4 regions of the Yinghuangia sp. YIM S09857 genome follow, and region 1 is predicted to be linked to each of the others. Evidence: riboswitches for the same ligand, from Rfam matches in the RefSeq annotation. Region 1 holds a riboswitch; each other region holds the start of a gene.
What was found. Region 1 has a riboswitch for cyclic di-AMP ahead of ACRX5S_RS05150 (C40 family peptidase). Riboswitches for the same ligand answer to the same signal wherever they lie in the genome.

Region 1 (5,725 bases):
CGGCCAGGGGCCCGGACCGTACTCCTCACAGGTCCCCGGTCAGGCTTCCGGTCAGTTTCCGGGTCAGACCCCCGTGGGCCCGCCCGCGCGGCCGCCGCGGACGTTCGGCGGCGTCGCGCGCAAGGTGCTGTCGTACCTGCTCAACCCGAAGGGCGCGGCCCAGCGCGCGCTGAAACCGCAGAACCGGCTCGCGCCGCCCGACCCGCGCATCGACCAGATCAGCCTGATCCGGACCCTGATCGGCATGGCCGTCGTCGTGTGGGTCGGGGTGAAGTACGACAGCGTCGAGGGCGACAAGATCGTCAGCGAGGCGGTTCTGCACATCACGGTCTCGGTCGTGGTCGCCATGGTCGCCGTGCCGCTCTGTGCGCTGGCGTTCGTCCTGCTGTCACATGACAACGTGCGCCGCGAGACCCGCCGCGCGATGCGCTACCCGATGATGTCGATGGCGTGGTTCCTCGGGGCGGGCGGCCTGCTCGCGGCCGTGACGGCGACGGGGCTGGTCCAGGCCAGGCCCGACAACCCCGGCTTGTGGGTGCTTCTGCTGCTGGGACTGGCCGGGTTCATCTGGACCGGCTTCTTCGCGATCTTCGCCTTCTTCCTGGTGCCGCGGCACCTGTTCGCCGCCGCGGACGGGCACCTGCTGATGCCCAGCCTGCTCGCGCCGACGCTGTCCTGGGCGGTCGCCGCCGTCGACCTCGCGTCGCCGGGCAACAACCGGGTGCCCACGGTGATCGCCATGGTGGTGACGCTCGGCGCACCGGTCACCATCACCGCGCTGTCGGTGTGGGAGGCCAAGCGGGTGCGCGACTTGTACGGGGTGACCTTCCGCGGCGGGCCGCAGCCCGCCCGGATCCCCGCGCACGCGGTGGCCGCCGCGCAGCAGCGCGCCCAGCGGCAGGCGAGCCAGGCCGCGATGGTGAACGGCCTGGCGTCCCGCGGCCTCTTCGGATGGCTGCCTGGGCTGATCGCGCGGGCCGGGACCGTGCCGTCCGCGTCGTGGTCGGGCCCGCACACCGGGGGCGGCACGGCGACCGGGTACCAGCCGGCGGCCACCGGGGTACGCCCGTTCCCGCACGTGGCACACGTGGTCGGGGTGCTGTTCACGTGCGGGCTGTGGACGTTCGGATACCTCGGCTCGTACCTGCGCTGGAAGCGCCGGAGCGCGGCCGCCGCGCGCCGTCAGGCGTACGGGGCGGGAGGGGCGGGTGCCGGGCAGGGCTGGTACTGAGCGGCGCCGGAGGGGTTAATCCTTGAGCGGCCGGAAGGGCGGCCGCATCGCAGACGGGGCCGGCCGTCGGGCCGGGAAACGGGTCGGGCGGCCGGACCGGCCGCCGGCCTTTCCCTGGTTCTCCGGCCGTGCGGGTCCTACAGGCCCAGCCCGACCCAGAAGCGTGCGAGCTGGTCGAACCCCAGCACGGCGACGGCGCCGAGCGCGCATACGACGGTGGTGACGAGCCCGGCCGCGCCCCAGGCGCGGTCGGACCCGCGCGAGGTCTCGTCGCGGGCGATCGGCAGGAAGAGCGAGAGGCCGAGCGCGCCGCCCAGGACCGCGGCGATGATCCCGAAGCCGAACCAGACCACGGAACCGCCCGCGCCGCCGGGCACCCCCTCCCACAGCATCGCCATGCCGCCGAGGCCGAGGCCCCAGGCGAGGGCCAGGGTGAGGGCACGGATCGGGAGCGCGAGCGGCGTGGGGGAGGACAGCCACGTCAGGCTGCGGCGCAGGGCCTCGGTCACCGGGCCTCCTGAAATGTCTATTTAATGACGAGTCGCCATGAAATGACGGTCGTCCTGTCGACGTTAGGGCCACCACCGGGGGGCCGCAGTCCGGCGGATCCGAATGGGCGACAAACCCTTCCGTTGCCCAAATATGGACAAGATCGGACGTGGTGGGATTTGCCTTCCGCTCTTGTCAAGGTGGTTTCAAAACTTTTTGGGTGATCGGACCGTCACGCTCACTCTGCGACATATCCGCATGTCATACCGGTAGGCCGGAATAGCCTCTGTGCGGCTTGCCTGGCTTGACGCACCCTTTATCCGGCCGGAAACCGACCCGCGCGAGTTGTGGTGGCCCGGGCGTTCTGTCTAGCGTCACCCCCGGTTTCGCCGCCCAGGCGTGGCCCGCCGACCGGAACGCCGAATCCCGTCCCCGGTCCTGGTGATGATGCACAGCATCCGGACGGGAGCGGGGGAACCAGGTGGTACGCCGTACCCGGACATCCGGGTCCGGCTTGGGGTGAAGCCGTGCCATGCGCGGCCGGGCCGCTCCGGTCCGAATCCGACAGCTCACCTCGCAGGCGGCAGGAGAGGAACGACTTCATGCTGTCTGCCCACAGCGTTCGCTGCTTGGTGGCCGCCGCCGGGATAGCCGGACTCGGCGCCACACTCACCGCGACCACCGCCCACGCCGCGCCCGCCGCCCCCGCGTTCCCGCAGAACGCCCCGGTCTCGGCGCCGGACGACGCGGCCGCCCCCGCACCGGACGCCACCGTCACCACCGCCCCCGCCCCCGTCGCGGCCCCGGCCGCGCCCACCGCGCCGCTCGCCACGTACACCGTGGTCGCGGGCGACACCCTTTCCGAGATCGCCCAGGCCAAGGACATTCCGGGCAACTGGCAGGCGCTGTACGAGATCAACCGGGATCAGCTCCCGCGCGGCGCCGACTGGATCGACATCGGCCAGGTCCTCAAGCTCGCCGGCGTCGCCCAGGACGCCGCGTCGAAGGCGCCGACCACGTCGAAGACCTCGGTCACCGACAAGGCCCCGGCCAAGACGGCCCCCACGACCGCCCCCAAGCCCGCCCCGAAGACCGCGCCCAAGGCGCCGGCGAACGGCAAGCCGCAGGGCTCGGGCGCGAAGCTCACCGTCGACACCCCCGCGAAGGCCCCGGCCCGGTCCACCGGCCAGGACACCGCCGGCACCACCGCCAAGAACAACGCCGCGACCAAGCCGTCGACGGGCAGCGCCGTCACCGCGCCGTCGTCCGGCAAGGCGGCCACCGCCATCGCGTTCGCCAAGGCGCAGCTCGGCAAGCCGTACGTCTACGGCGCCGCGGGCCCGAACGCGTACGACTGCTCCGGCCTGGTCCAGGCCGCGTGGAAGGCGGCCGGCGTCTCGCTGCCGCGCGTCACCAACGCGCAGTTCGCGAACGGCAACAAGGTCTCGATCTCCAACCTCCAGCCCGGTGACCTGGTCTTCTACTACTCGGGCATCAGCCACGTCGGCATGTACCTGGGCGACGGCAAGATCATCCACGCGCCGAACTCGCGCAGCGTCGTCAAGATCGTCGACGTCGACTCGATGCCGATCGCGGGAGCCACGCGCCCGGCGTGACGCTGCGGGTACCGCGGCTGCGGCGGCTGCCGCGGCACTGCGCGCAGTGTGCCGCGCAAAGTCCAGCGCAGGACGCTTCGCGGGGTTGATCGCGGAGTTCTTCCAGGAGCGTGCCGCGACGTTCTGTGCGGTACTCCTCGCGAGCTTCACGCGGTGCTCCGTGCGGTGCTCCGTGACGAGTCCGGTGCGGTGATCCGCGCGGCACTTCCGGCGGCGCGACCGCCGGAGACACAACCCCTGACCGGCCCCGCGCGGACGGCAGTCCACGGTTCTCAGCTCGTGGACCCGCCGTCCGCGCGGGTGTCCGCAGGGGTTCGCGGCGTTTCTCGGGCCCGTCTCCGGGCAGGCGACGAGTAGAGCCCCCGGCGCGGTACGGAGGTGTCCACCATGTCCGGGCCCGCACTCAGCAGACGAGAACGCCTGATCCTGCGCGAGATCGAACGCGACCTCCTCGACGACGAGGACTTCGTGCTTTCCGTGAGCGACCTGTTGCTCACCCGACCGCCGTCCGACAGACCCGGGGCCGACGCACCCCCGCCCGCCGGGACCACGCTGCCGGACCGGCTCGCCCCGGACGCACCGCCCGACGGGCGCCCGAGGGAACGGCCGCCCCGCCGGGCCCGCCCTCGCCGGTTGCGGCCGCCGGGTGCCTCCCCGCACGCCGGGGAACCGCGCCTCCGCTCGCGCTGCGCCGGATTCCGCGCGGCGGTGCGCGAGCACGGCCTGATCCTCCTCATACCGGTGTGCGCCGCGCTCGCCGCCGTCACGTTCGGCGGAGCTCCGGCTTACGTCGCCGCGGTGTTCGCCGTCGTTCTGGTGGCCACGGTCGTGGTCGGTATCAGCCGGTACCGGAAGCGCCGGCGCGGGTCCCGATAGGCCGGACGCCCCCCCGGCGTCGCCGCGAACACCCGTCGCGCGCGCCGTCGCGTCCGGGACGCGCCCGCGACGCGTCCCGGGACGCGCCCGCGACGGGTCAGGTGATGCCACCGGTCGCGCGGACGTTCTGGCCGGTCAGCCACCGGGCGTCGGGGCCCACGAGGAACGCCACCACATCGGCCACGTCGGACGGTTCGCCCAGGCGTCCCAGCGGCGACATCGCCGCGGCCATCTCCAGCGCCTCGGGCGGGTTGGTGCCGCGCAGCAGGTCGGTGTCGGTCGCGCCGGGGGAGACCACGTTGGCAGTGATGCCGCGGACCCCGAGTTCGCGGGCGGCGACGTACGTCAACTGCTCGATCGCGCCCTTGCTGGCCGCGTAGGGCGCGATGCCGGGCGCCGCGTGGACGGTGTTGAGCGTCGAGACGGTGACGATGCGGCCGCCGTCGCGCATCCTGCGGGCCGCGTATTGGAGCATCACGAACACCGACCGCATGTCGGTCGCCATCACCCGGTCGAACAGGTCCGGCTCGACGTCCGCCAGCGGCGTCGGGACGAACGCCGTCGCGGCGTTGTTGACCAGGATGTCCAGGCCGCCCAGTTCGGCTTCGGCCTCACGCATCAGGCGCTCCGCGGCGTCCGGCTCGGTCAGGTCGAACTGCATCGCGCGCACCTTGCCGCCGTCGTCGCCCACCTGGCGGACGACGTCCTCGGCGGCGGCATGGCTCGACGCGTAGTTGAAGAGGACGTGCGCGCCGTCCCGGCACAGGCGTTCCACGATCCCGCGGCCGATCCCGCGCGACCCGCCGGTCACCACGGCCGTCTTGCCCTCCAGCGTTTTGCCTTTCAGCGTCCTGCCCTCCGGCATGGGAAGCCCCCTGGTCGCGTGCGGACAGCGTCTTCCAAGCCCTGCCCAGCGTGGTGCGGCGTCATGCCGGGGTGTGGTGTCGAGCGGTGGCGTGTGCCGCGGTGGCGCGGATCAGGTCAGCGTGTCGGCGCGCGACACCAACAGCACTACGGTCAGACCCGCGACCCCGACCGCCGCGCGGAACGGCACGGGGGAGTCCGCGTCCGGGACGCCGGTGCCGAGCGCCGCGGTGGCGGCCGCGGCACCCAGGACCGCCCAGTCCGCCGGCCGTGCGGGGCCCTCCGAGCCGAGGGCCATCGTCCCGACGGCGGCCAGCAGCACGGCGGGTGCGATGCGCCGAACGCGCGCCGCGCCGAGCCGGTGCGGCAGCCCGCGTACGCCCGTCGCCCGGTCGGCGTCGAGGTCCGGCAGGACGTTCACCAGATGCGCCCCGACGCCCAGCAGCGCCGCCCCGGCCGTCGCCCACCACGCGGGCCGCGGCGCACCGGGCAGCCCGAGAGTCACGAACGCCGGGAGCACGCCGAACCCCACGGCATACGGGAGCGGCGACAGCACGGTGCGCTTCAGGCCGAAGTCGTACGCCCAGCCGCCGAGCAGCACACCGGTCAGATGCGCGGCCGCCGCCTCCCGGCCGCCGAGCAGCGACAA
Region 2 (5,725 bases), on a different contig from region 1:
AGGAGCACAATCGAGCAGCCTGGGGCGGGGAGACCGGGCCGATACGGAACCGGAGGACCTGTGGGCGAGTCGGACACACGCGCGGAGCCGGGCCACGCTGCCCGCGGCTCCGGCACGTCCGCCCCCGAGTCCGCCGACTCCTGGGCACGTGCCGCGGAGGCGCGCCCCGCGAAGCCGGGTGCGGCCGCCAAGCAGACGTGGGAACACGCGGACGCCTCCGTCCCGGTGCACGCGGACCGGCCCGAGGCCGCGGTCGAGCTGCCGAGACCGATCAGCGGAGAGCGCGCGGACCAACTGGCCGCTCCGGCGGTCGCCGCCGCAGACGAACTCGTCGTCGCCGCGCACGCGGGTGCCCTGGGATCCAACGGCTCCGAGAGCACGTGGAGTTCCTTCACCCCGCCGGTACGCAACGCGACCGCCGCCTCAGCAACAGGCAACGGCCACGCCCCCCTGGGCGCCGAACCCCCGAACGGCGCCCCCCACGCAAACGGCACAAAGAACGAGCCGACTCCCCCCGTGGCAACCCCACCCAGCGCGAACGCCGCACCCACCGAACCTGCGGACGGATCGCGGGGCGAGGCGAGTCCCGGGCGCTCTGTCGCCGACTCGCGAGGCGACGGCGACGGTGCAACCGCGTCGCGCGCACAGGCGGACGAGCCCGGGCGGTCCTCCGAATCCGCATCCAACGTGCCCGACTCGCCCGCCGGGGCCCTGGAAGGGCGCGGCGAGGGAAGTCCAATGGGTGGCGACGTCGGTGCCGCACACGCCGGTGGCGACGCGGCTGCCTCGCGAGAGGGGGCCGGGGCGGAGTCCGACACGCGGGAGGTTGCGCCTCGGGGGCCTTTGCCGGACGGGGTTCGGCAGCGGGTTATCGCGTTGGCGGCGGATGGGCTCGGGGCCATGACGGTGGACGAGATCCCCGTTCCGTTGCGGCAGTTTGCTCGGTTCACCCCCTCGCGTCGGGCGAAGCTCGCGGCGACCCCGCTGGCCGGGGTGCTGGAGAACGACCCGGTGTTCCGGCAACGGATAGCGGAGCGTCTGCGGAGGGGGTTGCCGGATCTTGCGGCGGCTCTCGATGCGGGGCGTCCGCCGGCCGCCGCCGATCCGCTCGATGTGGCCGCCGCCGCGTATCTGCTGCGGCCGCCCGGGTGGGTGGCGTTGCTGGACACGGCCGGACAGGCCGCGGAGCGCGCCGCTCAGGACCGGGCCGGGGCCGAGGCCGCCGCCGTGGTGGAGCGGTTGGAGTCCGAGTTGGGCACGCTGCGCGCCGCAGCGCGGGCCGAGCAGGAGAAGTTGCGGGCGGATCTGGAGGAAGCCCGCAAGGAGGCCGAGCACTTGCGCAGACAGGTGCGCGGGCTCCAGGGCGGCGCCAAGCATGCCGAGAAGGAGGCGAAGCGCGCCCAGGCGGAGTTGGAGACCGTACGCGCCGAGGCGCAGACGGCGATTGCCGCCGCCGACAAGGAGACGCGTCGCCTGCGCGGCCGGGTCTCCGAGGCGGAGTCGGCGTTGGAGGCGAGCCGCCGGGCCGCGCGTGAAGGCCGCAGCATGGAGGACACGCGCGTACGCCTGCTGCTCGACACCGTGCTGGAGGCCGCCCAGGGGCTGCGCCGCGAACTCGCCCTGCCCCCGGTCGGCATCCGCCCCGCGGACACGGTCGACGCCGTCGCGCCCGAGGGTGCGAGCCCAAAGGACATCGCCAAGCGCGCCCTGGAGGGCGACGACCCGGCGCTTCTCGACCAGTTGCTGAGCCTGCCGCAGGCGCATCTCGTCATCGACGGCTACAACGTCACCAAAACGGGTTACCCGTCCCTCGCCCTTTCGGAGCAGCGCGTACGCCTGCTCGGGGGCCTCGCGGTGATCGCCGCGCAGACCGGGGCCGAGGTCACCTGTGTGTTCGACGGCGCGCAGTTGGACGCTCCCGTGCTGCTCGCTCCGCCGCGCGGCGTCCGCGTGCGGTTCAGCAAGGCGGGGGAGACCGCCGACGAGCTCATCCGCCGTCTGGTGCGCGCCGAACCACCCGGCCGTCCGGTGATCGTCGTCTCCTCGGACCGCGAGGTCGCCGACGGCGTGCGGCGGGCCGGTGCGCGCCCGGTGCCGTCGACCATGCTGCTGCGCCGCCTCGCCCGCGGCTGACCCCCGGGCGGCGCCGCGTCCCGCCCGACGTCCCATGCCGCATCCCGTGCCACGTCCGATGCCGGGGCGTGCGATGCGTCCCATCTCGACCGCCGTGGTTGACATGTGACGTTGTGTCAGTGCCCGTCCCTACCGTGTGTTCCAGGAGCAACCGCTCCGTCACAGCTCCATCGGAACGCAACGGAAGAGGTGGACGACCATGCGGGTCTGCTGCCGTACGTGCCGTGCCCGGGGTCCGGCGTGTGCTGATTGTGTGGTCACCCAAATTCTCGACGATAAATCGGACTTTTCGCCCGATTCATCGAAATCCAACGAGTCGGTTCCGGTGTGCCGACACGCCGTGGTCGATGTGGGATATCCCACAAAGCTCCGTAACGACACCGATACGGGTGATTCGCCCGTAGGGCGGAATTCCGGAATTACCGGCTGCCTGGAGCTCTCCCCGGAAACGGTCGACCGGATAGCCCTGCTCGCCGACGTGGGCCTGAGCAAGCCCCTGCGATACGTCCCTGACCTGCACGAAGACCCGCCGAAACCGGTGCCGCCGGAGCCGCGTCCGGCGGCCGCCGGGCCCCCCGCGCAACGCCGCAAACCGCCGCGAAAGTATGAACAGATGGTCGCTCTCTGATCACGTTCGGTGGAGCCGGAAGCGTTAATCGCGAGTTCTCTCGTAAAACTTCGGCGATTGATTTGAACCGATCAAGCTCGGTTCACTAATCTCTCGGGCTGAGTACCCGCAATGTCGATCGCCCAGCCAGGGCGGCGGGCGGGGACTCCCGCCGAGTCCGGTGAGGCCGAGAGGTCGAGTCGGAGCCGGGGAACCAATCCCCGTGGGGTGAATCGACACGAAGTCGGTGTCGTAGGGCGTGTCTTCCGGCCCGAACCCGTCAGCTCACCCGGTAGGCGGGCGTAGGAAGAAGGAGTTCGCCCACGTGGCGTCCCACCGACGGCCGAAGAAGCCCAGCAAAACGCGCGTCGGCGTGCTCACCGCCGCCGCCGCCACCGCCGTGGCACTTTCCCCGGGCATGTCCCAGGCCGACCCGGCCCCCTCCAAGGACCAGGTCAAGGCCCAGATCAACGAGTTGACCCACCAGGCAGAGGTCGCCACCGAGGAGCTGAACGGCTTCCAGGAGAAGACCGAGCTGTTGCAGGGCCAGGTCTCGCAGATCCAGGAGCGGATCGCCCAGGAGCAGTCAGACCTCGTGACGCTCCAGAGCACCATGGGGGTGATCGCCAGCGCGCAGTACCGCAACGCCGGCATGGACCCCACGCTCCAGCTGATGCTGTCCGAGAAGCCCGACGAGTACCTGAGCAAGGCCGCCGCGCTCGGCCAGATCACCGCGCAGCAGGCCGCGTCGATCGAGCAGATCCAGGCCAAGAAGCGCACCCTCGACCAGGAGCGCGCCGAGGCGTCCACGAAGCTCGGGGAGCTTGAGGACACCCGCAAGAACCTGTCGGCCAAGAAGGCCGAGGTCGAGAAGAAGCTCCAGCAGGCGCAGGCCCTGCTCAACACGCTGACCGAGGCCGAGCGCGCCGCGATCCTCGCCGAGGAGGGCCACGGCGAGGCGAACGAGGCGGACGACCGCGCCTCGCGCGACGACACGCGCACCCCGCCGACCTCGGCCAAGCCGTCCCCGAGCACCACCAAGCCGGCGACCGAGACCCCCAAGGTCACCGTCCCGGTCAGCGGGCGCGCCGGTGCCGCCGTCGCGGCCGCCGCGTCCAAGATCGGCAAGCCGTACGTGTACGGCGCCACAGGGCCCAACTCCTTCGACTGCTCCGGCCTCACGGGCTGGGCCTGGAAGCAGGCCGGGGTCTCGTTGCCGCGCACGTCGCAGGCGCAGGCCGGTGCCGGGCGCAGCGTCCCGGTCGACCAGATCCAGCCCGGCGACCTGGTGATCTACTACAGCGGCATGTCGCACGTCGGCATCTACGCGGGCGGCGGCCAGATCATCCACGCTCCCAAGCCCGGCACCAACGTGCGGTACGCGCCGCTGCACTCGATGACGGTCGTCAAGGTCGTCCGCCCGTCCTGACCCACCCGTGACCGCGCCGCCCGGGCGCCGACCGGAGCAACCGCCCGACGGCGCCCGGACCAGAGCCCGGCCCGGCGCCCGGGCCTGAGCTCGGAACCGGGGACGCCGAACAGCGCCGCCGCGGCCCGTGCCGCCCGCTCCCCGCACCCGGCCGTTCCCCCGTGCGCGGCACTCGGCGGGTGCCGCGGTTCGCCGTCTCGTACGATCGGTCCGTGGACGACCGGAGCCCTAGGGCGCGACGGATCCCGCGGTGGCTCCTGGTTTTCGCGGCAGTGTGCGTCGCGATATCCGCCGGAATCGCCCTGGGAATCGTCGGCCTGGGCTCGGACGGTTCGAGCGGCAGGCCCGCTCCCGGTACGAGCCCGACCCTGCCCCTCCGGGCCGCCGACCTCCCGGCGGGCCAGGAGAAGCACACCGACCCCCGCAACGAGGCGATCGCCCGGCTGCTGGAACGCCGCGCGACCGCGGTGCGCGCGCACGACCGCGCGGCCTACCTCGCGACGATCGACCCGGCCGCGAAACCCTTCCACGACGCACAGGCCGTCGCGTTCGACAACGCGGCGCAGATCCCGTTCGCGTCCTGGGACTACGAGCTCGTCGCCGCCGACGCCTTCACCCTTCCGGACCAGCGCCTCGCGTCCTTCGCGGGCGCCACGGTGTTCACCGCGCAGGTGGACCTGCTGTACCGCATCGACGGCTTCGACAGCGCGCCGGTGCGCAGCCCGCAGTACCTCACCTTCGTGCTCCGCGACGGCGCTTGGCTGATCGCGGCCGACTCCGACGGCGCCGACAGCGGCATGCGCGGCGCGGTGCAGGTCTGGGACCTCGGCCCGGTCACCGTGCTGAGCGGCGACTCCGGAATCGTCCTCGGTGTCGGGGACAAGAACGACCTGCGGTCCTATCAGAAGGACATGGACGACGCGGTGCCCGACGTACACAAGGTCTGGGGCCGAGTGTGGGCCGGGAAGGCCGTCGTGATCGTCCCGGCGAACCAGGAGCAGATGGCCCGCCTGCTGGGCGCCGAGCCGCAGAAGTACGCGCGCATCGCGGCCGTCACGACCGGCGAGCGCGGCGCCGACGCGGATTCGGCGGCGGCGGACCGGGTCATCGTCAACCCGGACGCGTTCCGCGATCTCGGCGCGGTCGAGCGGCGTGTGGTCATGACGCACGAGATCACCCATGTGGCGAGCCGTGCGTTCACCCGCAACTGGACGCCCACGTGGTTGTCCGAAGGCTTCGCGGACTACGTGGGGTACCTCAACTCGGGCCAGACCATCCGCAGCGCCGCTCCGGAGCTGCGGCGCGACGTGCGCGAGGGGCGGGTACCGCAGGCGCTGCCGACGGACGAGCAGTTCGAGACGACGCAGGAGGCGCTGCCGCAGGCGTACGAGATGGGCTGGCTGGCCTGCCGGATGATCGCCGAGCGGTGGGGGCAGGAGAAACTGGTCGAGCTCTACCGGGCGGTCGGCGAGGCGCCGCCGCCCGGGGTCGGGCCGCCGGATCAGAAGAGCCGCCTCACCAGCGCGTTCGTGTCGGTCCTGCGGATCTCGCCGGCG
Region 3 (5,725 bases), on a different contig from region 1:
GTGCCCTGCCCGGAGTCGGTCCACAGGTTCTTCGCGCGCCGGTTGCTGTTGCGCTCGATGACGGCGTTGGCGGCGGTGAGGATCGTCTGCGTGGAGCGGTAGTTCTGCTCCAGCATGATCGTCGTGGCGTCCGGGTAGTCCGACTCGAAGTCGAGGATGTTGCGGATGGTCGCGCCGCGGAAGGCGTAGATGGACTGGTCGGCGTCGCCCACGACGCACAGTTCGGCGGGCGGCACCTCGGCCAGGCCCTCTTCGGCGGGGTTGACCAGGTCGCCGTCGGCGGTGCGCTTGGGCCCGTGGCCGGCGGCGCCGCCGACGAGTTCGCGGACCAGCACGTACTGCGCGTGGTTGGTGTCCTGGTACTCGTCGACCAGCACGTGCCGGAACCGGCGCCGGTAGTGCTCGGCGACGTCGGGGAACGCCTGGAGCAGGTTGACCGTGGTCATGATCAGGTCGTCGAAGTCGAGCGCGTTGGCCTGCCGCAGGCGCGCCTGGTAGAGGGTGTACGCCTCGGCGAGCTTGCGTTCGGCGTCGTTCTGCGTGCCTGACGCGTAGGTCTCCGGGTCGATGAGCTCGTTCTTGAGGTTGGAGACCTGCGCGTTGAACTTGCGCGGCGGGTGCTGCTTGGGGTCGAGGTCCAGGTCGCGGCACACCATCGCCATGAGGCGCTGCGAGTCGGCGGCGTCGTAGATGGAGAAGGTCGAGCTGAGGCCGAGCTTCTTGTACTGCTGCCGCAGGATGCGCACGCACGAGGAGTGGAACGTGGAGACCCACATGGCCTTGGCGCGCGGCCCGACCAGCGCCTCGACGCGCTCCTTCATCTCGCCCGCGGCCTTGTTGGTGAATGTGATCGCCAGGATCTCGCCGGGATGCACGCCGCGCGCGCCGAGGAGGTACGCGATGCGGTGGGTCAGCACGCGCGTCTTGCCGGAGCCGGCGCCCGCGACGATGAGCAGCGGGGAGCCCTCGTGGACGACCGCGGCGCGCTGCTGCGGGTTCATGCCGTCGAGCAGGCGCGCGGGGTCGATCACCGGCTTGCGGGCGCCGTTGCGGTAGTGGCCCTCGTACAGATTGGAGGGCTCGGCGAAGTCGCCCGCGAACAGGTCGTCGGGGGCCGGGTCGTACTCGGGCGGCGGCGGTGGGGCGTCGTCCGGGTGCGGCTCGGCGGGCAGCGGGATGTCGGCGTCGAACCCCGGCAGCGGCATGTCGTCGAAGAGTTTGCTCATCGTCTGCCGAGTCTACGAGCCGCGGGCGGTGTTCCGGTCCCCGCCCGTCCGGCCGGACGGCGAACCCGGGCCCGCGTCAACTCAGGTCCACATCACAGCGATCGCGATGTTCGCGACGGTCAGCAGGCCGATGGCGCCGAAGACCTGCGTGCCGACGCGGTCCTTGGCGCGATTCGCCCAGACCATGAGCAGGATCGCGATGAGGACGGCGAGCTTGACGCTGATCTTGGTGTTGTCGACCTCGACGTCGTCGGCCTGGAGGACGCCGACCAGTGCGATGCCGGTGACGAGCATGGTGAGGGCGCCGTGCGTCATCGCCGGGACCACGCGGACGTCGCCGGTCTTCATGCCCTTCATCTGGGTCAGGAAGCCGCCGAGCAGGGAGCCGATCCCGATGATGTGCAGGACGAGCAGAATTTGTCGGACGACGTCCACGGAACGCTCCTCACGGTGGGGGTGGCGATCCGAGACTACAAAAATCGCAAAGCGGACAATGAAACGGCCCCCAAGGTAAAGACTTGGTAATACGGCGAGGAATCCTGGGGATCGTGACACTCCTGTGACTAATGTTCTCGGCCAGGCGGCCGTACCCCCGTACTCCACCAGGAGTGCACGGTCGCCACCGCCGAGTCCGGCGACGTTCCGCGGCCGCCCCCAAGGCGCGCGGAGCACCAGCCGGAGCCGGGGACCCACGTCCCACCGAGGCGAATCGGGTCCGGGCCCGCCAGTCCGGAGTCGTAGGGCGTCTTCTTCCGCCCGAGCCTGTCAGCTAACCCGGTAGGCGGCCGAGGAAGGAGTGACGCTTTCGTGGCGTCCCATCGCCGTCCCGCACAGCACCGCCGGATAAAGCCGCGCACCGTGCACCGCGGTGCCGCCACCCTGGCCACCGCCGCCGTGACCGTGACCGGCGTCGTGGCGTTCGCCGGTACCTCCAGCGCCGAGCCGACGCCCACCTCCGCCCAGGTGCAGGAGCAGGTGAACCAGCTCCACCGCGAGGTCGCCAAGGCGACCGACGTCTTCAACGGCGTGCAGGAGCAGGTCGAGGTGCTGCAAAAGGAGTCCAACGCGACGCAGGCCCGCGTCGCCGAGGAGCAGGCCGCGATGAACGAACTGCGCGAGCAGATCGGTGTCATAGCCGCCGAGGAGTACCGCAACGGGGGCATGCCGCCCGAGCTCCAGCTCGCGCTGAGCGGCGACCCCGCGATGTACCTCTCCAAGGCCCAGATGCTGGACCAGATCGACAGCCAGCAGGCCACCCGGCTCGAACAGATCGCCGCACAGGCGCGCATGCTCCAGCAGGACCGCGCCGAGGCGTCCCAGCAGCTCGCCGACCTCGACGCGCTGCGCAAGGACCTCAACGGCAAGAAGAACGAGATCCAGGAGAAGCTCAACAAGGCCCAGACGCTGCTCAACACCCTCACCGAGGCCGAGCGCCAGGCCGTCCTGGACTCCAACGAGCACGCCGAGGAAGAGGCCCGCGCCGACGAACGGGCCGACCGCGACAAGCCCGAGCCCCCCGTGACGAACGTCCCGGTCTCCGGCCGGGCCGGGGTGGCCGTCGACTTCGCGATGGACCAGCAGGGCAAGCCGTACGGCTGGGGCAAGGCGGGCCCGAGCTCGTTCGACTGCTCCGGCCTCATGCAGGCCGCGTGGGCGAAGGCCAACGTCAAACTGCCCCGCACCACCTGGGACCAGGTCAAGGTCGGCACCGCGGTCTCCAAGTCCCAGCTCCAGCCGGGCGACCTGGTCTTCTTCTACTCCGACATCAGCCACGTCGGGATGTACATAGGCGGCGGCAAGATGGTGCACGCCCCGCGTCCGGGGTCGGTCATCAAGGTCGCCCCGATCACCGAGATGCCGTTCCACTCGGCGCGCCGGGTGGGCTGACCCGCAGCAGCACGTCGTACGCACGTACGCCCCCGCCTCCGGTGCGCCGGAGGCGGGGGCGTACGGCGTTCCTCAGACCAGGCGCCGGTCGGTCGCCCAGCGGGTCAGCTCGTGCCGGTTCGAGAGCTGGAGCTTCCGCAGCACCGCCGACACGTGGGTCTCGACCGTCTTGACCGAGATCACCAGCCGCCGCGCGATCTCCTTGTACGCGTACCCGCGCGCGATCAGCCGCAGGACCTCCCGCTCGCGCTGCGTCAGCCGGTCCAGGTCCTCGTCGATCGGCGGTACGTCGGTCGCCGCGAAGGCGTCCAGCACGAAGCCCGCCAGCCGCGGCGAGAAGACCGCGTCGCCCTCGGCCACGCGGCCCACCGCGCGCACGAGTTCGTCGCCGGTGATGGACTTGGTGACGTAGCCGCGCGCGCCGCCCCGGATGACGCCGATGACGTCCTCGGCCGCGTCCGACACCGACAGCGCCAGGAACCGCACCGAACCCTGCACCCCGGCGCACTGCTTCAGCACCTCGACGCCCCCGCCGCCGGGCAGGTGCACGTCGAGCAGCACCACCTCGGGCATCGTGGCGTGCACGACGGAGACCGCCGAGGCGACGTCCTCGGCCTCGCCGACGACCTCGACCGCCTCGCCGATCTCGGCGCGCACGCCGGTGCGGAACATGCGGTGGTCGTCGACGAGCACGACGCGCACACGCGTCTCGGCGGAGGCCGAACCGGTGCCCGCGGGGTCGGCGGCGCCGTCGGCGCCCCGAGGCGTGCCCTGCGAACGCGGAGTGTCCTGCGGAGTGCCCTGCGGGCCCTGGGTGCTCACTTGGTGCTCCTGTTCCTCGGCCTAGCCACGCGCCATCTCCAGCTCGACCTCGGTGCCCTCGCCGGGCTCGCTGCGGATCACCGCGGTACCGCCGTTGCGGCGCATGCGCCCGAGGATCGACTCTCGCACACCGAGGCGGTCCTCGGGCAGCGCACCCGGGTCGAAGCCGGGACCGCTGTCGCGCACGAAGACCGTCACCGTCATGTCCTCGACCTCCGCGAACACCTGGACGGGCCCGCCCGACGCGTACTTGGCCGCGTTCACCATCGCCTCGCGCGCGGCGGCGAGTTGCGCGGCCAGGCGCTCGTCCACCGGGCAGTCGCCGACCGACACGATCTCGATGGTCGCGCCGTGCATGTCCTCGACCTCGGCGGCCTCCTGCCGCAGCGCCGCGGCGAAGGTGCGGTCCGGCTCCTCGCCCTCCGGCCGGTACAGCCAGGCCCGCAGCTCGCGCTCCTGCGCGCGGGCGAGCTTGGCGACCTCGCGCGGATCGTCGACGTGCCGCTGGATGAGGGTCAGCGTGTGCAGTACGGAGTCGTGCACATGGGCCGCCACCTCGGCGCGCTCCTGCGCACGGATGCGGGCCCGGCGCTCGGCACTCAGGTCGCGCGTCTGGCGGAGCAGGAACGGCCCGAAGATCACCAGCAGTCCGAACAGCAGCAGCGCCGCCCCGCGCATCGCGGCGAACGCGTCGCCCAGCCCGCCGCGGTACGCGACGAAGAAGCCGATCCCCGTCGCGAACACCACAAGTCCGACGACCGTACGCACTATGCCCGCCGTACGGCTGCGCCCGTCCAGCGACAGCCAGCGGGTGCGCTGCGCGTCGTCGGCCTGCCGCCACACCAGCGCGACGCCGGCCGCCGCGACCAGCAGCGGCCACACCCACGCGCCGCGGTAGCCGGCGTCCCCGGCGACCGTCATGACGAGGGAGAACGCCAGCAGGGCCGAGACGATGGCGAAGGCGGCGTGCCGGGACTTGCGGTCGCGGGCGTCCACCGGCCCCTGCCGGACCTCCCCGTCGCCTTCGGGCACGTTGAGCCAGAGCAGGCCGTACAGCAGCATGCCGAGGCCGCCGCCGAGGGTCAGGACGACGAAGCCGACGCGGATCCACACCACGTCCACCGCGAGGTGCCGGGACAGCCCGCGCGCGACGCCCGCGACGATGCGCCGCGACGAGTCGCGGAACAGGGTCGGGGCGGGCCGCGCGGCCGGGGGCTCGAAGCCCAGGTAGGTCTGCGCGTGGGTCGCGGGAGGCGGTGCCGAGGTCACACGACCGATCGTCACACGCGCGGGCTCGGCGATGCATCAGGGTCCGACCCTGATTCCCCCTCAGGGTCGCATCGGGGTACGACCCGGGCCCCTCCTGATAGGCGCGCACGCGTACGCCCAGCACGATGGAGCCATGAACGAGACGACCCCCCACTCGTCCCGGACTCCGCCGCAGGCCGAGCCGGGCGACAACGGCAATCCGCCGCTGCACCGCCCGCTGCACGACCGTGTGGTCTCGGGTGTGTGCGGGGGCCTGGGACGCCACTTCGGCGTCGACCCGGTGATCTTCCGCGTGGTGTTCGCGGTGCTGGCGCTGTTCGGCGGCCTCGGCGTCCTGCTGTACGGCCTGGGCTGGCTGCTGATGCCGGCCGACGGGCAGCATGCGCCGCTGGCCCGGGACGTCCTGAACGGACGCGGCATCGGCGCCGCCATCCCGGCGATCGCCCTCACCGGCATCGGCGTCGGCGTGTTCTTCTCCTACATCGACAACGGCTTCGACGGGGCGGTCCCGCTCCTGATCG
Region 4 (5,725 bases), on a different contig from region 1:
ATCGCGAGCGCGGTGCCGAGCACGGTTCCGGCGTCCGACTCCGCGATGTCGTACGCGAGCAGGCTGAGCGCGACCGTCGCCAGACCCGTGCCGACCAACGCGATCACCTGCGCGGCGAACAGGCGGCGGTAGGTTCGGTTGCCCGGCAGGGGCGGCATGCGCGGGGTGTGCCGCGCGGCCGACGCGGTGCGCACGTTCGGCATGGCGGGCCTCATCCCGGTCGGAGCGAGGTGGTCCGTCCATCATAAGGCAACATGTGCATACGTGTGCACATGTTGTCGTCACTGATCCGGCCCGACAGCGCGGCGCCCGCTCAGTCGTGCGGCGGCAGCGCGCGGATCTGGTGGTCGGCCGCGCTCAGCACCTCGTCGACGAGGCGGCGCAGGTGGCCGTGACGCAGCGCGTACACGACGCGGCGGCCGTCCTTGCGGGCCACCACGAGGCCCGCGAGGCGCAGCTTCGCCAGGTGCTGGCTCACCGAGGTGCGCGGCGCGCCGGTCGCGTCGGTCAGGGTGCTCACGTCGGCCTCGCCCTCGGCGAGTTCGCGCATCAGCGCGAGGCGCGTGCGGTCGGCGAGCAGCGCGAGCACCGACACCGCGGCGTCCAGGCGGTCGGCGTCCGAGGCGGAGGCACGGCCGTGCGGCGGGTGCGCATCGGCTGCGGTGTCCTGGCTGCCCGAACTCATGCGCTCATCGTAGAGCGGGCGGCGCGGGGCTCCGCGGATCACGGCCGGGGCGGATTTGACGCGGACTTCAGTTCAAGATCAATGATGGTCGGCATGAACAGCGAAGCGAAAACCATCCTGCTCTTCCACAACACGATGCGGATCACCGACGGACACCTGGACGCCTTCCGCAAGGCCATCGCCGACGCCGTCGACTTCGCCGAGCGGCACGGACCCCAGCTCATGGTCGAAGTCTTCATCGACGAACCGGAGATGACGGCGCACAGCTTCCAGATGTTCGGTGACTCCGAGGCGGTGCGCGCGCATTGGCGACTTGCGGACCCCTACATCCAGGGCGTCATGGAGCACTGCCGCGTGGAGAGCTTCGAGGTGTACGGCCGGCCGGACGACGACGTGACCGAGGGGATACGCCGTGGAGTCGGGGACGGCGTGGTGACGTTCGCCCCGCAGGTCGCCGGATTCCTGCGCTTCGGCGCGGCGCCGAAGGACTGAACCGCCGGAACCCGGAGGGCTGTTGGTACGCGTGGTTCGCGGCAGCCCGGGAGCACGACAACGCGCGGACGCGGCGACGCGGGAGCACGACACCGCGGGAACGCGGCGACGCCCGGCCGGATGACCCGGCCGGGCGTCGGTGTTACTGCGGTCCCGCGTCAGCCCCACAACTGCGCGGGGCGTCCGGTGTATGGCTCAGACGTGGCTCAGATGCTGACGCCGTGGGCGCGCAGGTAGGCCAGCGGGTTGATGTCGGAGCCGTAGCTCGGGGTGGTGCGGATCTCGAAGTGCAGGTGCGGGCCGGTCGAGTTGCCGGTCGAGCCGGACAGGCCGATCTGCTGGCCGGTCGAGACCTTCTGGCCGACCGACACGGACGAGGACGACAGGTGGCCGTACTGGCTGTACTTGCCGTCGGCGTGCTTGATGACGACCTCGTTGCCGTACGCGCCGCCCCAGCCGGACTTGACGACCGTGCCGGAGGTGACCGCCTTGACGGAGGTGCCCGACGCGGCGGAGAAGTCCTCGCCGGTGTGGCCGTTCGACCACAGCGAGCCCGAGTTGCCGTACGAGCCGTGCGGCGCGCCCGGGACCGGACGGGTGTAGCCCGACGCGGAGGACGACGACGCGGTGGCGCTGTCACCCGAGTTCTTGGCCGTGGTGCCGCCGGACTTCGCGGAGCTGCCGGAGTCGGTGCTCAGCTTGGCGCCGGACTGGCTCTTGGCCTGGTTCTTGGTGCCGCCGGTCGAGGGCTTGGTGTCCTCGGTGAGCTTGGCACCGGTCTGCGGGGCCGCCGCCTGGCCGCCGGCCAGGGCGAGCTTCTGGCCCGCGTAGATCATGTTCGGGTTGCCGCCGACGACGCCGCGGTTGAGGTCGTACAGCTTCTCCCAGCCGCCGGCGACGTCCTGCGCGTCGGCGATCTTCGAGAGGGTGTCGCCGACGACGACGGTGTACGAGGTGGTGGCGGCCGACGCGGACGCGGGAGCCTTGCTCTCGGTCTTCGCCTCGGACTTGGCACCCGTCTTGGCGCCGGAACGGGCCTCGGACCTGGTGTCCTCGGACAGCTTCGAGCCGGACTGGCTCTTCGGCGCGGCCTCGGTCCTGGCGGTCGAGCCGCCGTTGGAGCCGGTGTCGATGGACGGGGTGCCGCTGTTCTTGGTCAGGCCCGCCTTGACGGAGCAGACCGGCCAGGCGCCGGGGCCCTGGCCCGCGAGCACCTTCTCGGCGATCGCGATCTGCTGGTCCTTGGTGGCCAGGTCGGCGCGCGGGGCGAACTGCGTGCCGCCGAACTCGCGCCAGGTGGAGCTGGTGAACTGAAGCCCACCGTAGAAGCCGTTGCCGGTGTTGATGGACCAGTTGCCGGTGCTCTCGCACTGGGCGACCTTGTCCCAGGTGCTGACGGGCGCGGCGGACGCGCTCGTGGCGCCGATCAGGGGGGCGGCGATCGCGGCGCCGGTGACACCGGCGGCGACGGCGATGCGGGACTTCGTGGTCAGACGGGTGCGAGTTGCGGACAGCATCAAGCGTTTCCTCTCCTACGCCTGCGAGGTGAGCTGTCGGATTCGGGCTGGAGTTGCCCGGCCGCTCTCGTCCGCCCTTCGGAAAGGGCCGTCGAGCGCGGCTTCACCCCAAGCCGTCCCGGTTGTCGCCGGGCCGGCGTTTCACCTGGTTCCCCCGCTTCTGCCGTGGTTGCTTCTCAGCGTTCCCCGTCTCGGCCGGCGGCAGAATTAGGCGTTCCGGCGAGCGGGGCCGATGTGTGGGACACCGACGCCGAGAAAGGTAGGCAGACGGACTCCGACAACTCAAATCCCCCTCCCGCAAAGCCAGTTTGGGAATATCGCGGAACGGGGAATAGGCCACGCGGTGTAGTTCGGATCGACCGGTATGTGTGCAAATTTCTCCGCACGGTGACCGCCGCGCCACAGAGGGCATGTTCGCCTCACCCACAGTGGCCCGCGTGTGATGCAGCGTCGATTCGGTAAAGCGGGGGCAAAGTTATGAGAATCCGACAGATCTCCGCGATTAGGACGTTCCGGATGTGGGAAAGGTGGCCCGCGACGTCACCGCGCCGCCGCACCGCGCACCTCGCGCCCGCGCGAAGCGACACCGCCCACGGAGTCGCCGCCGAGGGGCTTGTAGAAGAAGGTGCAGTCGCGCAGCGCCCCCGAGGGATCGGCCGCGTACCCGGGCACAATGCCGTACCGCGTCCATCCCGCCGCCGCGTACAGCCGCTCCGCCGGGCTCTCCGCCTCGGTGTCGAGCATGAGCAACGTGATCCCGGTCGCGGCGGCGTACTCCTCGGCGGTCCGCAGCAGCGTCCGTCCCAGGCCCCGCCCGCGGGCGTCGCGGTGGACCATCAGCTTGACGACGTCCGCGCGGTGCCCGCCGTTCGCCCACGTGTTGAAGGCGAGGCCGACCGTGCCGAGCAGGTGGCCGGGCGCGCCGCCGCTCTCGTCGGACGCGGTCCACACGACAAGCGCACCGGACCGAACGGCCTGCGCCTGACCCCGCCACCACGCGGCCGCGTCGGCGGGCGCGAAAGGCATCCGGAACCCGAGCGAAGCGCCGCCTGCCACGGTCTCCGCGAGAAGCGCCCCGAGCGCGGGTGCGGCGCGGTCGAAGCCGTCGGCCGACAGGCGGTGGATGCGGACCGCGGCCTCGTCCGTCACGGCGCCACCACCACGAGGGTGTAGCGCACCGGGCGGTCGCCCGGGTTGGCGTACGCGGACGCCCCCCACAGTCGGAAACTCATCGCGTCCCCTTCGGTGAGCGTGCGCGCAACCCCCTCGACGGTCACCGCGAGCGTGCCGTCGGCGACGCGGATGTGGTGTTCGAGGCCCGGCGTCGGCGGGCCGTCGTACGCGATATGCGCGCCCGGCCCGAGTTCCCCTTCGACGATCTCGGCGCGCAGGTCCGGATGCGGAGGCGACACCGAGCGCCGCACGAAACCGGAGGCCCGGTCGGTCCAGACCGGCTGCTCGTCCGCGCGCAGTACCCGCACCGGCTCGGTGTCGGACTCGACCTCGGCAAGGAGGCGCGACATCGTGCGGCCGTACGCCGCGCAGAGCTTGTTGAGCAGCGCGGCCGTCGGGCTGATCTCGGCGCGTTCGAGGCGCGAGAGCGTGGAGCGGCTGACCCCGGTCCGCCCGGCGAGTTCGTCCAGGGACCAGGTGCGCTCGACGCGCAGCGCGGTCAGCCGCCGGGCGAGGCGTTCATCGACATCGTTTCTCATATTCGGGACTTTATCCCGTATACGAGATCTGTTGGGGCGGCCCGGTGTCCTGTGTGGTGTCCATGGGGGATGGGGTGGGGCGCCGGGGGAGGTGCGGCCTGGAGTCATGCGTGTCGGGCCAGCCATTCCTTGAGATAGGCGGGGGGCTCGCCAGGTGCACCGGTGTCGGGGCGGGGGGCCGCGGCGGCGGTGCGGAGGGGGATCACGCCTGCCCAGTGGTCGAGGTGCCGGTCCGCGGCGTCCTCGGAGAGGCCGTGTGAGCGGGACTTCGCGGCCACGTCGGCCAGGTCCAGCGCGAACAGTGCGGTCTGCGCGGCCTCCTTGGCGTTCGGCGGGCGGCTGTCGGCGTACCTGCCGGGGATGAGGTGGTCGAGCAGTGTCGCCCAGCCGCGCGCGGTCTCGTCGGGGTCGGTCACCCGGCGCAGCGGCCCGTGGGCGATCACGCAGCGGTAGTCCATGGAGTGGTGCATGGCCGAGCGCGACAGGATCAGGGAGTCGGCGAGCGTCACCGCGAACGAGACCGGCAGCCCCTCGTCGCCCGCGTGCCGTACCGCGATGGCCAGATGCGAGCCGCTGGACGCGTGGAGGTAGAGGCGACCGGCGTCGCGGCCGAAGATCAGCGGCAGGATCTGCGGTCGGCCGAACGCGGTGAAGGAGACGTGCGCGAGAAACGCCTCGTCGAGGATCGCGTGCACGGTGTCCGCGTCGTAGCGCATGCGCTCGCGGTAGCGCGTGGGCGTGGTGACCTCGGTGCGGGCGTAGACGTCGGGGGTTGTCGGCGGCTCGGGGGTCTCGCGAGCGACACTCATGGCGGAACCTCTTTGTACTAGGTCAATCATGATTTGGTGCTAGTACAATAGGCGGAGGGGTCGGGGGACTGTCAACGGAATAGGGTGCGAGCGGGTGGTTCGGCGGCGGGACGTGGTTGAACGGCCCGGCAGGGCACGCGGGGCACGCAGGGGCCGGCGGTTGGGTCGCCGGGCGGCCGACCTGCGCGGCCGTGCGTGGCTCCGCTGTTCGGCGCAGCGCCGGCGGCACCGCCATTACCCGCAGTACGAGCAGCACCCGCAGTACGAGCAGCACCCGCAGTTCAGGAGGAAGCCGTGGCCCCGACCGGGCGTACCGCCGCCGAGATCGCGGCGTCGATCGAGCGCGATCTCCGGCAGGGCGACCTCGCGCCCGGTGACGCGCTGCCGCCCGTGCGGACCCTGGCCGCGGGGCTCGGCGTGAACCCCAACACCGTCGCCGCCGCGTACCGCCTGCTGCGCGAGCGCGGCATCGTCGAGGCGCAGGGCCGGGCGGGTACGCGCGTGCTGCCG

Region 2: another riboswitch for cyclic di-AMP. It lies ahead of ACRX5S_RS17995 (NlpC/P60 family protein); the one in region 1 lies ahead of ACRX5S_RS05150 (C40 family peptidase).
Region 3: another riboswitch for cyclic di-AMP. It lies ahead of ACRX5S_RS14700 (NlpC/P60 family protein); the one in region 1 lies ahead of ACRX5S_RS05150 (C40 family peptidase).
Region 4: another riboswitch for cyclic di-AMP. It lies ahead of ACRX5S_RS11110 (transglycosylase family protein); the one in region 1 lies ahead of ACRX5S_RS05150 (C40 family peptidase).

The regions. Positions count from the first base shown of each region.
Region 1 is NZ_JBPKBH010000002.1:424,193-429,917, reverse strand. Features, by position in the region: gene ACRX5S_RS05160 (hypothetical protein) at 74-1,231, shown strand; gene ACRX5S_RS05155 (hypothetical protein) at 1,369-1,740, opposite strand; cyclic di-AMP (ydaO/yuaA leader) riboswitch at 2,161-2,317, shown strand; gene ACRX5S_RS05150 (C40 family peptidase) at 2,323-3,336, shown strand; gene ACRX5S_RS05145 (hypothetical protein) at 3,724-4,212, shown strand; gene ACRX5S_RS05140 (SDR family oxidoreductase) at 4,310-5,077, opposite strand; gene ACRX5S_RS05135 (UbiA family prenyltransferase) at 5,189-5,725, opposite strand, start outside.
Region 2 is NZ_JBPKBH010000007.1:386,363-392,087, reverse strand. Features, by position in the region: gene ACRX5S_RS18005 (NYN domain-containing protein) at 739-2,133, shown strand; gene ACRX5S_RS18000 (hypothetical protein) at 2,387-2,761, shown strand; cyclic di-AMP (ydaO/yuaA leader) riboswitch at 2,906-3,055, shown strand; gene ACRX5S_RS17995 (NlpC/P60 family protein) at 3,066-4,169, shown strand; gene ACRX5S_RS17990 (hypothetical protein) at 4,382-5,725, shown strand, end outside.
Region 3 is NZ_JBPKBH010000006.1:167,555-173,279, reverse strand. Features, by position in the region: gene pcrA (DNA helicase PcrA) at 1-1,226, opposite strand, end outside; gene ACRX5S_RS14705 (hypothetical protein) at 1,308-1,661, opposite strand; cyclic di-AMP (ydaO/yuaA leader) riboswitch at 1,890-2,025, shown strand; gene ACRX5S_RS14700 (NlpC/P60 family protein) at 2,034-3,113, shown strand; gene ACRX5S_RS14695 (LuxR C-terminal-related transcriptional regulator) at 3,186-3,935, opposite strand; gene ACRX5S_RS14690 (PspC domain-containing protein) at 3,957-5,204, opposite strand; gene ACRX5S_RS14685 (PspC domain-containing protein) at 5,338-5,725, shown strand, end outside.
Region 4 is NZ_JBPKBH010000004.1:497,276-503,000, forward strand. Features, by position in the region: gene ACRX5S_RS11095 (MFS transporter) at 1-158, opposite strand, end outside; gene ACRX5S_RS11100 (ArsR/SmtB family transcription factor) at 314-685, opposite strand; gene ACRX5S_RS11105 (hypothetical protein) at 779-1,177, shown strand; gene ACRX5S_RS11110 (transglycosylase family protein) at 1,384-2,694, opposite strand; cyclic di-AMP (ydaO/yuaA leader) riboswitch at 2,698-2,886, opposite strand; gene ACRX5S_RS11115 (GNAT family N-acetyltransferase) at 3,235-3,843, opposite strand; gene ACRX5S_RS11120 (helix-turn-helix domain-containing protein) at 3,840-4,406, opposite strand; gene ACRX5S_RS11125 (pyridoxamine 5'-phosphate oxidase family protein) at 4,511-5,215, opposite strand; gene ACRX5S_RS11130 (aminotransferase class I/II-fold pyridoxal phosphate-dependent enzyme) at 5,510-5,725, shown strand, end outside.